DNA from 3 places in the Cytobacillus sp. FSL R5-0377 genome. Region 1 is predicted to be linked to each of the others. Evidence: a T-box and tRNA genes for the amino acid it is inferred to sense, from the RefSeq annotation. Region 1 holds a T-box; the other regions hold tRNA genes.
The links. The T-box of region 1 lies ahead of argS (arginine--tRNA ligase). A T-box ahead of a tRNA ligase gene usually reads a tRNA of that ligase, here a tRNA-Arg.
Positions count from the first base shown of each region.

Region 2: it encodes a tRNA-Arg, which carries the amino acid that the T-box ahead of argS (arginine--tRNA ligase) is inferred to sense. The anticodon was not compared.
Region 3: it encodes a tRNA-Arg, which carries the amino acid that the T-box ahead of argS (arginine--tRNA ligase) is inferred to sense. The anticodon was not compared.

Region 1 covers NZ_JBBORA010000001.1:2,241,376-2,245,666, reverse strand. Annotated here, with positions in the region: gene NSQ49_RS11525 (sulfite exporter TauE/SafE family protein) at 1-876, shown strand; gene argS (arginine--tRNA ligase) at 889-2,574, opposite strand; T-box leader at 2,620-2,875, opposite strand; gene NSQ49_RS11515 (FtsW/RodA/SpoVE family cell cycle protein) at 2,906-4,090, opposite strand.
Region 2 covers NZ_JBBORA010000001.1:3,068,683-3,072,973, reverse strand. Annotated here, with positions in the region: gene rpoN (RNA polymerase factor sigma-54) at 1-1,237, opposite strand, end outside; tRNA gene NSQ49_RS15605 (tRNA-Arg) at 1,568-1,639, opposite strand; gene clpP (ATP-dependent Clp endopeptidase proteolytic subunit ClpP) at 1,935-2,540, shown strand; gene NSQ49_RS15595 (HPr family phosphocarrier protein) at 2,583-2,840, opposite strand; gene whiA (DNA-binding protein WhiA) at 2,870-3,820, opposite strand; gene NSQ49_RS15585 (gluconeogenesis factor YvcK family protein) at 3,940-4,291, opposite strand, start outside.
Region 3 covers NZ_JBBORA010000001.1:974,822-979,112, reverse strand. Annotated here, with positions in the region: gene NSQ49_RS04825 (LutC/YkgG family protein) at 1-651, shown strand, start outside; gene NSQ49_RS04820 (class I SAM-dependent methyltransferase) at 1,440-2,216, shown strand; tRNA gene NSQ49_RS04815 (tRNA-Arg) at 2,381-2,454, opposite strand; gene NSQ49_RS04810 (acyltransferase family protein) at 2,736-3,776, opposite strand; gene NSQ49_RS04805 (methyl-accepting chemotaxis protein) at 4,272-4,291, shown strand, end outside.

The DNA of each region.
Region 1 (4,291 bases):
ATGGAATATCTTTTATTTATTACGCTCGGGGTTCTTATTAGTGTGCTCTCTGGTTTTTTTGGGGTGGGCGGGGGATTCATCCTTACTCCGACACTCATGCTGTTTGGTTTTTCTCCGGTAGAAGCAATCACCACAAGTTTGCTTTTTTCAATTGGTACCTCTCTTTCAGGCATCATCGCCCATATCAGGATGAGGAATATATGGCTTAAACAAGGGCTGATTCTTGGACTAAGCGGCATGGCAGCTACTCAGGCCGCGCATCCTTTTGTGATGTTTCTAGCAGATAGGGGATGGGACACATGGGCCGTTCCTTTGTTTTATACCATCCTGCTGTCTTATTTTGCTTTAGGGATGTTAAGAAGGGGGAAAAAACCAGATGGTTCCGCTCAGTCATATTCTCCTTCCATTCTGAAGATGGTGCTGATTGGATTTTTTGCAGGATTTGTTTCTACGACATTAGGGGTGGGCGGCGGTTTTATTATGGTGCCTTTATCGGTCGCCTATTTAGGGATGAAGCCGAAAAATGCAGTAGGGACCAGCTTGTTTGCTATCATGTTAATCGTATCCGCAGGCTATCTATCCTACTCTTCCACTGTCAGTATCGATTATTGGATTGGCCTTTCACTCGTAGGAGGCGGCCTCATAGGATCACAATTTGGAGCGAGGCTTACCTCGTATTTTGATAATGAAGAGATCACCTATATGCTTGGAGCTTTATACATGGCGACAGTCGCAAGTGTGATTCTGAAAGTAATCCATTTGAATTATACCGGCTTAGTGCTGATGGTCATTTTTGTCGGAGGATTTTTAGTGCGGAGCCTTGTGAGAGTGCAGAAAGCAAATGCCCGCCTCAAGGCAAAAAAGAAGAGGCCATAACGGCTTCTCCTTTTACATTTCCCGGGGCACCTTCATGCCGAGTGTCTGCATGCCATCTGTAAGAATAATGGTGACTGCTGTGACAAGGGCAAGCCTAGCCTGGATGTCTGCATCCTTCTCCAGTATCCGTACATGCCCATAATATTTATTGAAGGCCTGGGCCACATCAATCAGATATTTAGCGAGAACGGAAGGGGAAAGCTGATTATACGACTGTCTGATTTTCTCGGGATAGTGATAGAGCAGTTTAATAATTTCCCAGCTGTAAGAATCGGTTAGCCCGCTAGCGGCAGAAGGGAGATCGCCAGCCTTGCGGAGAAGTGAACAGGCCCGGGCATTGGTGTATTGCAGATAGGGACCGGTTTCTCCTTCAAAAGTCAGCATGTCTTCAAGTGAAAATTCAATATTGTTCATGCGGTCATTCTTCAGGTCATGGAACAAAATGGCTCCGATCCCGACTGCTTCAGCGACTTCATTTTTATTTTCCAGCCCGGGATTTTTAGACTCGATGTTGTTTTTTGCGAGAAGAACAGCTTCATCCAGGACTTCCTCCAGAAGGATGACTCTGCCTTTACGGGTAGACATCTTTTTGCCATCTTTCAAATAAAGCCCAAAAGGGACATGTATCATTTTATCTGCCCACTCGTAGCCCATTTTTTTGATCACGCTTTTAACCTGCCTGAAATGGATGCTTTGTTCCTGGCCGACAATATATAGGGAGTGATCAAATTGATAGGTTTCCCTTCTGTAATATGCTGCAGCAAGATCCCGCGTTGCATACAGGGTCGCTCCGTCGGATTTTTTAATCAGGCATGGAGGAAGGTCTTCATCAGGCAGCTGAACGACCTCTGCACCATCAGATTCAGTCAGCAGCTCCTTAGCAACCAGTTCCTCGATAACGGGCTCCATTTTATCATTATAAAAAGCTTCGCCATTGTATGAGTCGAAATGAATGCCAAGCATATCATAAATACGCTGAAATTCTTTCAATGATTCATCTCTGAACCAATTCCAGAGTGCCTGTGCTTCTGTATTTCCGTTTTCAAGCTCTTTGAACCAGGAACGTGCTTCATCTTCAAGGGCTGGATCATTCTCTGCTTCTTCATGAAACCGTATATAAAGGCTGAGCAGCTCCTTAATCGGATGCTCCTTCACTTTATCCAGATTGCCCCACTTTTTATAAGCGGTGATCAGCTTGCCGAATTGTGTGCCCCAGTCGCCTAAGTGGTTGATTCTGACCGACGTATAACCGCATTTTTCAGCCAGGTTCCCGAGGGCATTTCCAATGACAGTTGACCGCAGATGACCCATGGAAAAGGGCTTTGCGATGTTGGGTGAAGAGAAATCAAGCACGGCTGTTTTGCCTGCGCCATCCTTCAGCATTCCGAATTTTTCTCCTTCTTTCAGGATTTCATCCAGTATGTCAGCACCAGCAGCTCCTTTTGAGAAAAAGATATTAATGTAGGGGCCGTCAGCTACCGCTTTTTCAATAAATGGTCCCTGAATCTTGCACGCTGTCTCCTCAGCGATAATTGCTGGTGATTTCCTGAATGCTTTTGCCAGTGTAAAACAGGGAAAAGCAAGATCGCCAAATGCCGGGTTCTTTGGCGTTTCAATTAAATCTGAAATGGCTTTCTCAGTAATCTCCCCATTCAGCACTGAAGCCAGCTGATCGGTGAATATAGCTTTGAAGTCGATCATTTAAACACCTCCTAAAAAATAAAAAAGCCCGCCTCTATATAAAATAGAGACGAGCTGAAATTCCCGCGGTACCACTCTGATTGTCCAAAGGACCTCTTGCGAAAGGACGCTTCATTAGTTTTGAAAGCATTCCTTTAGGGGTTTTATAACGGGACTCCTAACCCGGCACAGCCTACTTTTCTTTCAGCTATGCATCTCCGAAGTGCGCTTCACAAAAAGGGTTTCCGACAGGCTTGCACCGCCCCTGTCTCGCTATTAGGAAAGAGCCCATTGCTACTCTCTTCATCATAGACACTAAATATATTACTGTTATTATACGCGCCTGGTATTATTTTGCAACATAATTTGAGTCAGTTGAAAACATATAGTTTCTGTGATGGTAGCGAATGCTGAATATCAGTCCCATCGCCATCATATTTCCCATAAGCGAGCTTCCGCCGTAGCTGATAAAAGGCAGCGGAATGCCGGTGATTGGCAGGACCTGAATGGTCATTCCGATATTTTGAAATACGTGGAAGGTGATCATACTGATTACCCCGACGCAAATATAGGTATTAAAAGGGTCAGTCGTTTCAAGGCCGGTTTTCGTTAAGTGATAGATAAGCAGAAAGAAAAGGCTGATTACCACACTGGCGCCGAAGAAGCCGTACTCCTCGCCAATGACGCTAAAAATAAAATCAGTGTGGGCATCTGGCACATATACCTGTCTATCGGTAAAGCCTTTACCTGAAATTAATCCCGAGCCGATGGCGAGCATGGAATTATACAGCTGCATTCCGGCCCCCTGCTTGTGATTGACCGGGTCAAGCCAGGAATAAATCCTGCTGAACTGATAGGGGTCGATCCCGAGGTACTTCTCTAAAATCTCCGGTGCTATGATTACCAGATATAGAACTGTTCCTGCAAGAGCTCCGAGGATTCCATAAATAGGCACAAGGATTTTCCAGGTGATGCCGGATACCAGGATGATCCCTGCTAATATCGCGATAAGGACAAGAGCAGTGCCCAGGTCTTCGATAATAATCAATCCTAATGGAGGCAATGTGGCCGCCCCCAGTTTGATGAGGAGAAAAAAGTCCGTGCCTGCGGTCTTCGCCTGATACTTCAGATGGTGGTCAGCAATAACTTTGCTGAGGGCAATGATAAGGAATACCTTAACAAACTCTGAAGGCTGCACCGAACCGAGGCCAGGGATGATATACCACAGCTTGGCACCTTTGCGCACAGGTGCGATGCTTTCCGGTGCAATGAATAGCCCGACAAGCAATAGGATGCCGAAACCGTACAGCAGCCATGTGAGTCTCCGGATCTGTTCGCCGTCAAAATACATGACAATCCCTACAATGACCGCTCCAACAATGTAATTTTTAATTTGAGAGATGACAAAATTCCCTTCATATTGATTGGAGGATTGTCCGCTGTAAATCGCAATGCAGCTGATAAGAAAAAATAGCAGCAGAAGAAAACATAATGTCCAATCGAATCGGTCTGAGAATCTATTATTCTGTTTCATTTTTACACACCTGGTTCCTTTATCATTTACATTTTTATCCTATCAGAGAAAAATTAACCTTACAATGGAGAAAGTGATTTCATTGGTTAGACGAAAAAATCAATGGGATGGTTTCCTGCATTTTCAAAATAACGGTAAAAATTTTTTCGCATTGCAAAGATATTTTCAGATATTTTTGCTACAATAAGAGAATAAAATACT
Region 2 (4,291 bases), 830 kb from region 1:
CCTTCAGCAGCTTCACAAGCTCTTGATCGGATAACGGCTTTTGTTTATTTTCTTTTTCTATCATTTTACCGATCATCGTCTTGACCTGCTGTGATGATGTATTTTCATCGGATGTTGTTTTGATCGTGCTGGAAAAGAACGATCTCAGCTCGAACGTCCCGAATGGTGTTTGCGCATATTTCTCCCGGACGGCCCTGCTCACTGTCGATTCATGAATGTCGAGTTCATCTGAAATTTCCTTCATTGTCATCGGCTTCAGATGGGCAGGTCCTTTTATAAAAAAGTCCTGCTGCTTCTCAACGATTTTAAGAGTTACATTTGCAAGAGTCTCTTTCCTCTGCTCGATGCTTCTAAGAATCCACTGGTAATCCTGCTGCTTTTCCTGCAAGAAGCGGCTGACATTTCGATCACCAGCAGCCGAAAACTTTTTGTAATATGGTTCATTAAAACTGATTTTCGGAAGCACTTCATCAAACACACTGACGGAAAAAGAGCTGCCATCCCACTGAACAATCACGTCCGGAGTAATATAGGCGGATTTTTCGCTCTGGAAGGATGAAGCCGGTCTTGGATTCAGGGTCTGGACAAGGTCGAATACGGCCTGTATGTCTTTAAGCTCCACACCTAGCTGTTTGGCAATTTCTTTCCATTTCTTCTCTGCAAAAAGGGTAAAGTATTCATCTATAATGACTTCAGCCAGTTCATTCTCTTCCGGCAGTCTCTTAATCTGGAGGGACAGGCACTCCTGAAGATTTCTTGCACCAATACCGGCAGGGTCGAGTTCCTGCAATTCCTCAAGCATTTGCTCCACTTTTTCAAGGGGAACCTTAAGAGCATTGGCCGAAGCTTTTAGATCCGCCCGCAAGTAACCGTTTTCATCAAGGCTATCAATAAGATGCTTTATCACTTTTTGTTCATCCCGGTTTAACTTCAAATGAAGCTGGGATTTCAAATGTTCATCAAGCATCATAGTCTTTCCGCAGCCAATCTGCTCAATCCAATTTATTTTATCTTTTTCGGGTTTTATCCTCGTCGGTTTGACGCGGTCATAGCGGGGATCCATTGTTTTGACATGACCGGACTCTAATTTTAAAAGGGGATTTTCAAGCGCTTTGCTTTCCAGGAAAGCAGAAAGCTCCTGTGTGCTGTATTGCAGAAGGGCAATCGCCTGCGTCAGCTCCTGTGTCATCGTTAGTTTCATTGTCTGCTGCTGCCATAACCCAGCTTTCAAATTCATCATACATTCCCCCTGTCCCCATTTTACAATATTCACACAAAATGTTGTATGGAAATTTCCTGGCAATCGCCATTCGCACCGAACTGCTTTCTGAATACTTCACAATATGCATGGCAGAGGGGGGAATATTCATTTTTTATGGTGAAACCTGCGAATTTTATGGTTTTTTTGAAATGCAGATAAGATAAGGAGGTCTATTATAGATTTATTTGCGGATAAGGCCAATTTACTTTCGGATAAAAGTTTTTATGTGCACTTTGGCCAAATTTATTTACGGTTAGTATAAAAAGTAAAAACTCCCTGTCCATATCAGACAAGGAGTTTTGTTAGCGCCCTCGGCAGGAATCGAACCCACATCTTAAGAACCGGAATCTCACGTGCTATCCGTTGCACCACGAGGGCAAATAGGTTTTAAACTGGCTGACCAAGCGCTCAGCCGCTACGATAATTAATTATATGCTATGTTTATTCACTTTGCAAGCCTCCTTTTAGTTTTAAAAATTGGAACAATGGGTATCATGGAATGAGATAGGACAGCACAGAAAAAAGTGTCGAACGAATCAGGAGCGATTTGTTTGACCTTAATTGACCATCAGTGTATCATGATAATACATAGGAGTTAAAAAATTTTCTTTACTTGGAAGAACATGCTTGTTCAGCTTGTATGTTGACCTTATCTTGAAGGAGGAATTGGAAAATGAACTTAATCCCTACAGTTATTGAACAGACAAATCGCGGGGAGCGTGCTTATGATATCTATTCACGCCTTTTAAAAGACCGCATCATTATGCTCGGAAGCGGAATTGATGATAATGTGGCAAACTCCATTGTTGCCCAGCTGTTATTCCTTGAAGCAGAAAACCCTGAAAAGGACATTTCCATTTACATTAATAGCCCTGGCGGAAGCATTACAGCTGGTATGGCTATTTATGATACGATGCAATTCATTAAGCCAAAAGTACAAACCATTTGTATCGGTATGGCTGCATCAATGGGTGCATTCCTTCTTGCAGCAGGTGAAAAAGGCAAGCGTTTTGCCCTTCCAAACGCTGAGGTTATGATTCACCAGCCACTTGGCGGTGCACAGGGACAAGCGACTGAAATTGAAATCGCTGCAAAGCGCATCCTTTTCCTTCGCGAAAAATTAAACACCATCCTTTCAGAGCGTACTGGACAGCCGCTTGAAGTCATTGCAAAAGACACGGACCGCGATAACTTTATGACAGCTGAAAGAGCTCTTGAATACGGCTTGGTAGACCAAATCATTTCCAGAAACTCTTTGGATGAGAAGAAGGATAAATAAAAAAAGCAAAAAACAACTCGCATCTCTCCGATGCGAGTTGTTTTAGTTTTCCTTCTGAATATAGTTTGCCAATGCTTCCAGAGCCTCGTTTTCGTCGTTCCCCTCTGCCTTCAGGGTAATAACTGATCCTGAGCTTACAGCCAGGCTCATTAGTCCCATAATGCTTTTCGCATTTACCTTCTTCCCATCCTTCTCAAGGAAAATATCGGATGAGAACCGATTGGCCTCTTGCACGAACAATGCTGCCGGACGGGCCTGCAATCCTGTCTTTAGCTTAACTTCTACCTGTTTTTCTGCCATTGTCTATCTCCTCCCTGCCGATGCCTCTGTCAGTGAGCATCTATGGTGCTGCCTGCCCTGAGCTTCTCAGCGATTTCATCTATTTTTCTTAATCTATGATTAATGCCCGATTTGCTGATATTTCCGCCTGAGACCATTTCCCCAAGCTCCTTTAAGGTGACATCCTGGTATGCTACACGCAATTCGGCTATTTCCCTCAGTTTGTCGGGCAGAACCTGAAGTCCAACTGTCTGGTCAATAAACCGGATATTCTCCACTTGACGCAGGGCAGCCCCGATTGTTTTGTTTAAGTTCGCTGTTTCACAATTCACGAGTCGATTGACCGAGTTTCTCATATCGCGGACAATCCGGATGTCTTCAAACCGGAGCAAAGATGCATGCGCCCCGATAATATTCAGAAACTCCGTTATTTTTTCGGCCTCCTTTAAATAGGTGATATAGCCTTTTTTCCGTTCAAGCGTTTTGCTATTCAGCCCGAACGTATTCATCAGTTCACAAAGGGAGTCGTTATGCTCCTTGTAAAGTGAAGCAATCTCCAGATGATAGGAAGAGGTTTCCGGATTATTAACCGATCCCCCGGCCAGGAATGCGCCGCGCAGATAAGAACGCTTACAGCATTTCTTTTTTATGAGCTCTTTTGAGATATCGTGGGTAAAAACAAATCCCTCACTTAAAATTTTCAGATCATCAAGAATCATGCTGGCCTGTTCCGACAGCCTGACAATGTATACATTGTTCTTTTTCAGCCGCATTTTTTTCCGGACCAGCAGCTCGACCTGAACGCTGTAATTCCTTTTAATCAGTGTATAAATCCTTCTTGCAATGGCTGCATTCTCCGTCTGTATATCCACGATCAATTTCCGGCTGGAAAAAGAAAGTGAACCATTCATCCGGATCAAGGCGGACAATTCCGCTTTGCCACAGCAGTCTTTTAAATCCAGGTTCGTCAATTCTTTTTTCGTTTCCGAAGCGAAAGACATCCCTTCACCCCCTATCCGTAAAAGTGCTGAGCCAGAGACATATAAAATGATATTCTCCGCTGAGCAAACGTATGCACAGTTTATTTTTTTACTGACAAAAGCCCTTTTACACCTTTATATTACGCGTTAAAACGCCTATTGGTTTCATGCAAAATTAAATTATAAAGCATTTGGGCAACTTCTTTTGTATCATGCCGAATGATCCCGCCTTCATGGCTGACAATTTCACCGTGCATAATATTAAGGCCCAATTCGGAAAGAGCACCTGTATCATATACAACAGGCCTTGCCATTTCCTCGCTGTACCGCTCCTGAATATGGGCAGGAATCTCTTCATTATTAACCAGGATGGTATTGATAAAATCACAGCCCATATGATCATACAGCGCTTTTACATGATCGCTTGCTGAATAATCGAGCGTCTCGCCTGCCTGTGTCATTAAATTGCATATATACACCTTTTTTGCTTTC
Region 3 (4,291 bases), 1.3 Mb from region 1:
AGAACTTTCGGAGTTGAAAAGCCAAAGTGGAGCTATAATCCTCAGGATGCAATCTTTAGAGAAGCAGATGCAGATGAACTTTTAGAAGCTTTAAAAACACAGTGTACGAAAATTCACACTGATCTCCTTGTGACAAAAGCCGCTGATTTGCCGGAAACTCTTAAAAGAATTACTGCCGAGTACGGAGGCGGCCCAATAGTAACCTGGAAAGATGACCGTTTTAGACAGTTTGGGCTCACTCAGCTATTTGAGGAAATTTGGCCAAAAGAGAATGTGAAAGTATATGAATGGGACTATTCTGCTGAAAATAAAAATATTGAATATGCGGAACAGGCGAATATCGGAATCACAATCAGTGAAATTACTCTGGCTGAATCCGGAACAGCGGTCTTGTTCAGCAGCAGAGATCATGGACGGGCTGTCAGTTTTCTGCCCGCTGCTTCCATTATTCTTATTCCGAAAACCACATTGGTTCCCCGCATGACACAGGCTGCGAGGATTATAAGGGAAAGAGTAAAATCAGGGGAGCTTGCTCCTTCCTGCATTAATTTTATTACCGGACCAAGCAATTCAGCAGATATTGAGATGAACCTCGTAGTTGGCGTGCATGGACCTGTTAAAGCTGCGTATATTGTTATTGATGATTTATAATGCGTGAGACGCTTGATATCATAGGTTAAAAAAACGCTAACATTTTGTTGGCGTTTTTTATCGTCCAGGCGGAGTCTTGCTTAAGAAACTTCAGGGAACGCGCGTTTGGAAGGTGAGTTTCGTCTTTGTATTGAGATAAACACGGAAACAAATTTATAGCCCTTCTCAAATTGAGAAGGGCTATAAAAATTAAATGGAAAACTGTATGACTACATAGTGCGGTTTTTCGCAATTTCAGAGTATAGTAATAACGCAAGTTTGGAGAAGTTTTATTTAGATTTAAAGAGTGACTGGGGATTGCAGCTTACCTGTTTTTCTCCCGGCATTAAGATTTATTATCATTCCCTGTTCGTTTTGCCCTAATTATTCCCGAGAAGTCATAGATTGCAAATAAAGCCGTTAAAATGATAATTGCCGTAAAACTGTGTTCACGCGGAACTGAAAAATAAGAAATAATAAGTGCTAGACCAAAGAATAACCAGCCAATGTAATGCCATTTATAATATGATATATCAATCCCTCCCAGGTAATCATTTTACTAAATTTGGTGTGGATGTAATATTATTCTACCAATTAGAGGGTGAAGCTTCAAAAGGTGTCACCTAAATATTTATTCCTTTTCTCGTAACTTACTAAAAGATAAAATAATGGAAATTTATTAACAATCATAGCTGTTAATTAACATAAGCTAAACTTATGGAAAATTATAAACTTTTTAAAATTTTCATATGATATTAAGCGAAGTATTATAGGAATAGGAAATATTCCAAACAAACAAGGGATGTCCGATGGGAATTGATTTTCATAATAAAAAAAGTCGTAAAACTTATACCACCAGAAATGCAGATCATTCATGGATCAGAGCTATAAAGGACCTTGTGCCAATCAAAAATATCTCATTGGCATTGGATATAGGCTGTGGCGGAGGTATTTATTCCAAGGCTCTATCCGATTTGGGGGTGCAATTTGTTACTGGCATCGATTTTTCCGAAACAATACTAGAAGGTGCTAAAGAAAACTGTAAAGAACATAAGAACATATCCTTTATAAAAGGTAATGCTTTGCAAACGGGCTTAGAAAGTAACAAATATGATTTTGTTCTTGAAAGAGCACTGATCCATCATATAGATGATTTACAGCAATGCTTTAACGAGGCATTTAGATTACTAAAGGATGATGGATACTATATTGTTCAGGACCGTACACCTGAAGATTGTTTATTAAAAGGGAATGAAAGTCATATTAGAGGGTATATATTTGATCTGTTCCCAAAGTTAATAACAAAAGAAATTAACCGCAGATACCAAAGCCAATTGGTTATAGATACACTTAAACAAGCAGGATTTAGTCAAATTGAAGAAGTTAAATTGTGGGAAACCAGAAAAGTATATGATTGCAAAGAGCAATTGATTAATGACTTAAACAGGAGAACAGGCAGGAGTATTTTACACGATTTAGACGATAAAGAATTAACATTATTGATAAATTATATAGATGAGTCAATTTCAGCTGATCATAGCATAGTTGAAAAAGATAGATGGACGATTTGGAAAGCAGTCAGATAGTTGAATAGATTAGGATTATTTATGTAATGATGAAGGAAGATGACGATCAGCACGCTGAAAACAGGTGTCTGACAATACTTAAAAATTCAATTTTTCAAGGAGAAACATAAATAAAAAAGCGCGAAACCTATGATATATATGGGTTTCGCGCTTTTTTTCTGTAGCGTCCCAGGCGAGATTCGAACTCACGACCTACAGCTTAGGAGGCTGTCGCTCTATCCAGCTGAGCTACTGGGACATGGTGGTATAATGAAATGAAATTGTTGCAATACAAATAAGATTGGCATATCCTGTTTCTTCCTCTGCAAGCCTATACAGGGAGTAAATGCGTCGAAACAAAGCTGCAGGGATGTACTTCAGTGAAGCTTACGCTTAGCTGAGCTACTGGGACATGATGGCATATCGCACAGCAAGTATTTATATTGGTAACACAGTTACTTATTATAATCCCTTCATCAAAATTGGTCAATGGTTATGCCTAAAGAAAAACCGGCCATTAGAAAATGACCGGTTTATGATCTAACTTGTAAGTTTATTTCGATAAAATCTGGCATATGCTTTTGATCTATCTTTCAGCTTTTTTAACTGTGATGTTCTAAGTTCGATGATTGGCTGTGCAAAGGAAGTAATCAGTTTGCTTGAGAGAAGCAAGGTCAGAATCAGCGATATACCGGCAAGCAGCAGGAAGTTTTCTGGTTTATTGAAAAAGTCCTGTAAGTGGCTTACTCTGAAAACCCGAACAAAGAACCCATGAAGCAGATAGACATAAAGTGTGTTTTTGCCTAAATTAGTAAAGAAATAGTGCTTGCGGGGCACGAAAGCAAAGAAGCTAAGCACCATTATTAAGCTTAAAATATAAAAGCCTAATCTCGTTAGAACAGCTCCAATGGAAGCTGCCCCCATTTCAGTGTATGGCTTCGAGCCAAGCAGCCATTTGTAATCCACTTCAGGGTAAAGATAGAAGCCGATAAAGACGACCGCAAAAATACCTAATGCACTAATTCTGAATTTTGGCTGGAATAAAGCATATAAATGTTCTTTCTTTAAATAATATCCCAATAAAAATAATGGGAAGAAAACAAAGGTTCTTGATAAACTTAAATAGTTTGAAATCCAATCAGCATATCCGACAGCAAGCCCTATGATCACGGCAGCTGCCAGGGAGTATTTCGCTTTATATTTTGCGAAGAGCAGAAGCATAATATTCCAGCAGAACATGCTTATCAGGAACCATAATGACCAATGAGGGTTAAAAGGATCCAGCTCAAAGGTTCCTTTATTATATAAAAAGTAATAAAAAACCGAATAAATAACCTGGAAAATGATATATGGCAGTATTAGCTTTTTGGCAATTTTCTTTATATATCCTTTTTTATAGAAGCCTTTGGCAAAAAAGCCGGATACCAATATAAATGCCGGCATATGGAACGTATAAATAACTTTATATACTGTATAAATTGTTTCATTATCTTCAATAAAAGAGCGGAGCAAATGCCCGAAAACGACAAAGAAGATCAAAATAAACTTGGCATTGTCGAAGTAATAGTCACGTTGTTTCATATGTCCTCCTCTATTAAAGACCCCCAAATAAATACTTTCTCTGTCTTTACCCACTGTAACATGAAGCAAACTTCTTTTCTCGTGTAAATAGAAGGTTATATTTACAGAAAAAGTTAATTATAAAAGATCCAATATGGCTGTAACATACTAAATGAAAAATCTGTTATATAAAAAGGGTGTTCAACCAACTCATATAATATAAGGGTTAGTATATTTTTATTAATCTGTTTCAAAAATATTGTATTGATTGTTATTTTTGTTTCAGATAAATGGTAGCAGTCCGATTAGTCTGCCAAGCTATAAAAAGACGATCTCCCCAGGAAAAAAATCATAAAGGAAAAGCACGGATAAATGCCGGGCTATAACAAATTGGAAAAATAATCTTCAAATGTTATTTTTGTTCTATTATAATGAATTGAAAGAATAGTAAAAAAGAATTAGAAGTGAACTGGTTCAATTGTTTGCATGCGGTTAAATCACAAAGGGGGAAGTAATTTGAAAGGGGCAAGAAAATA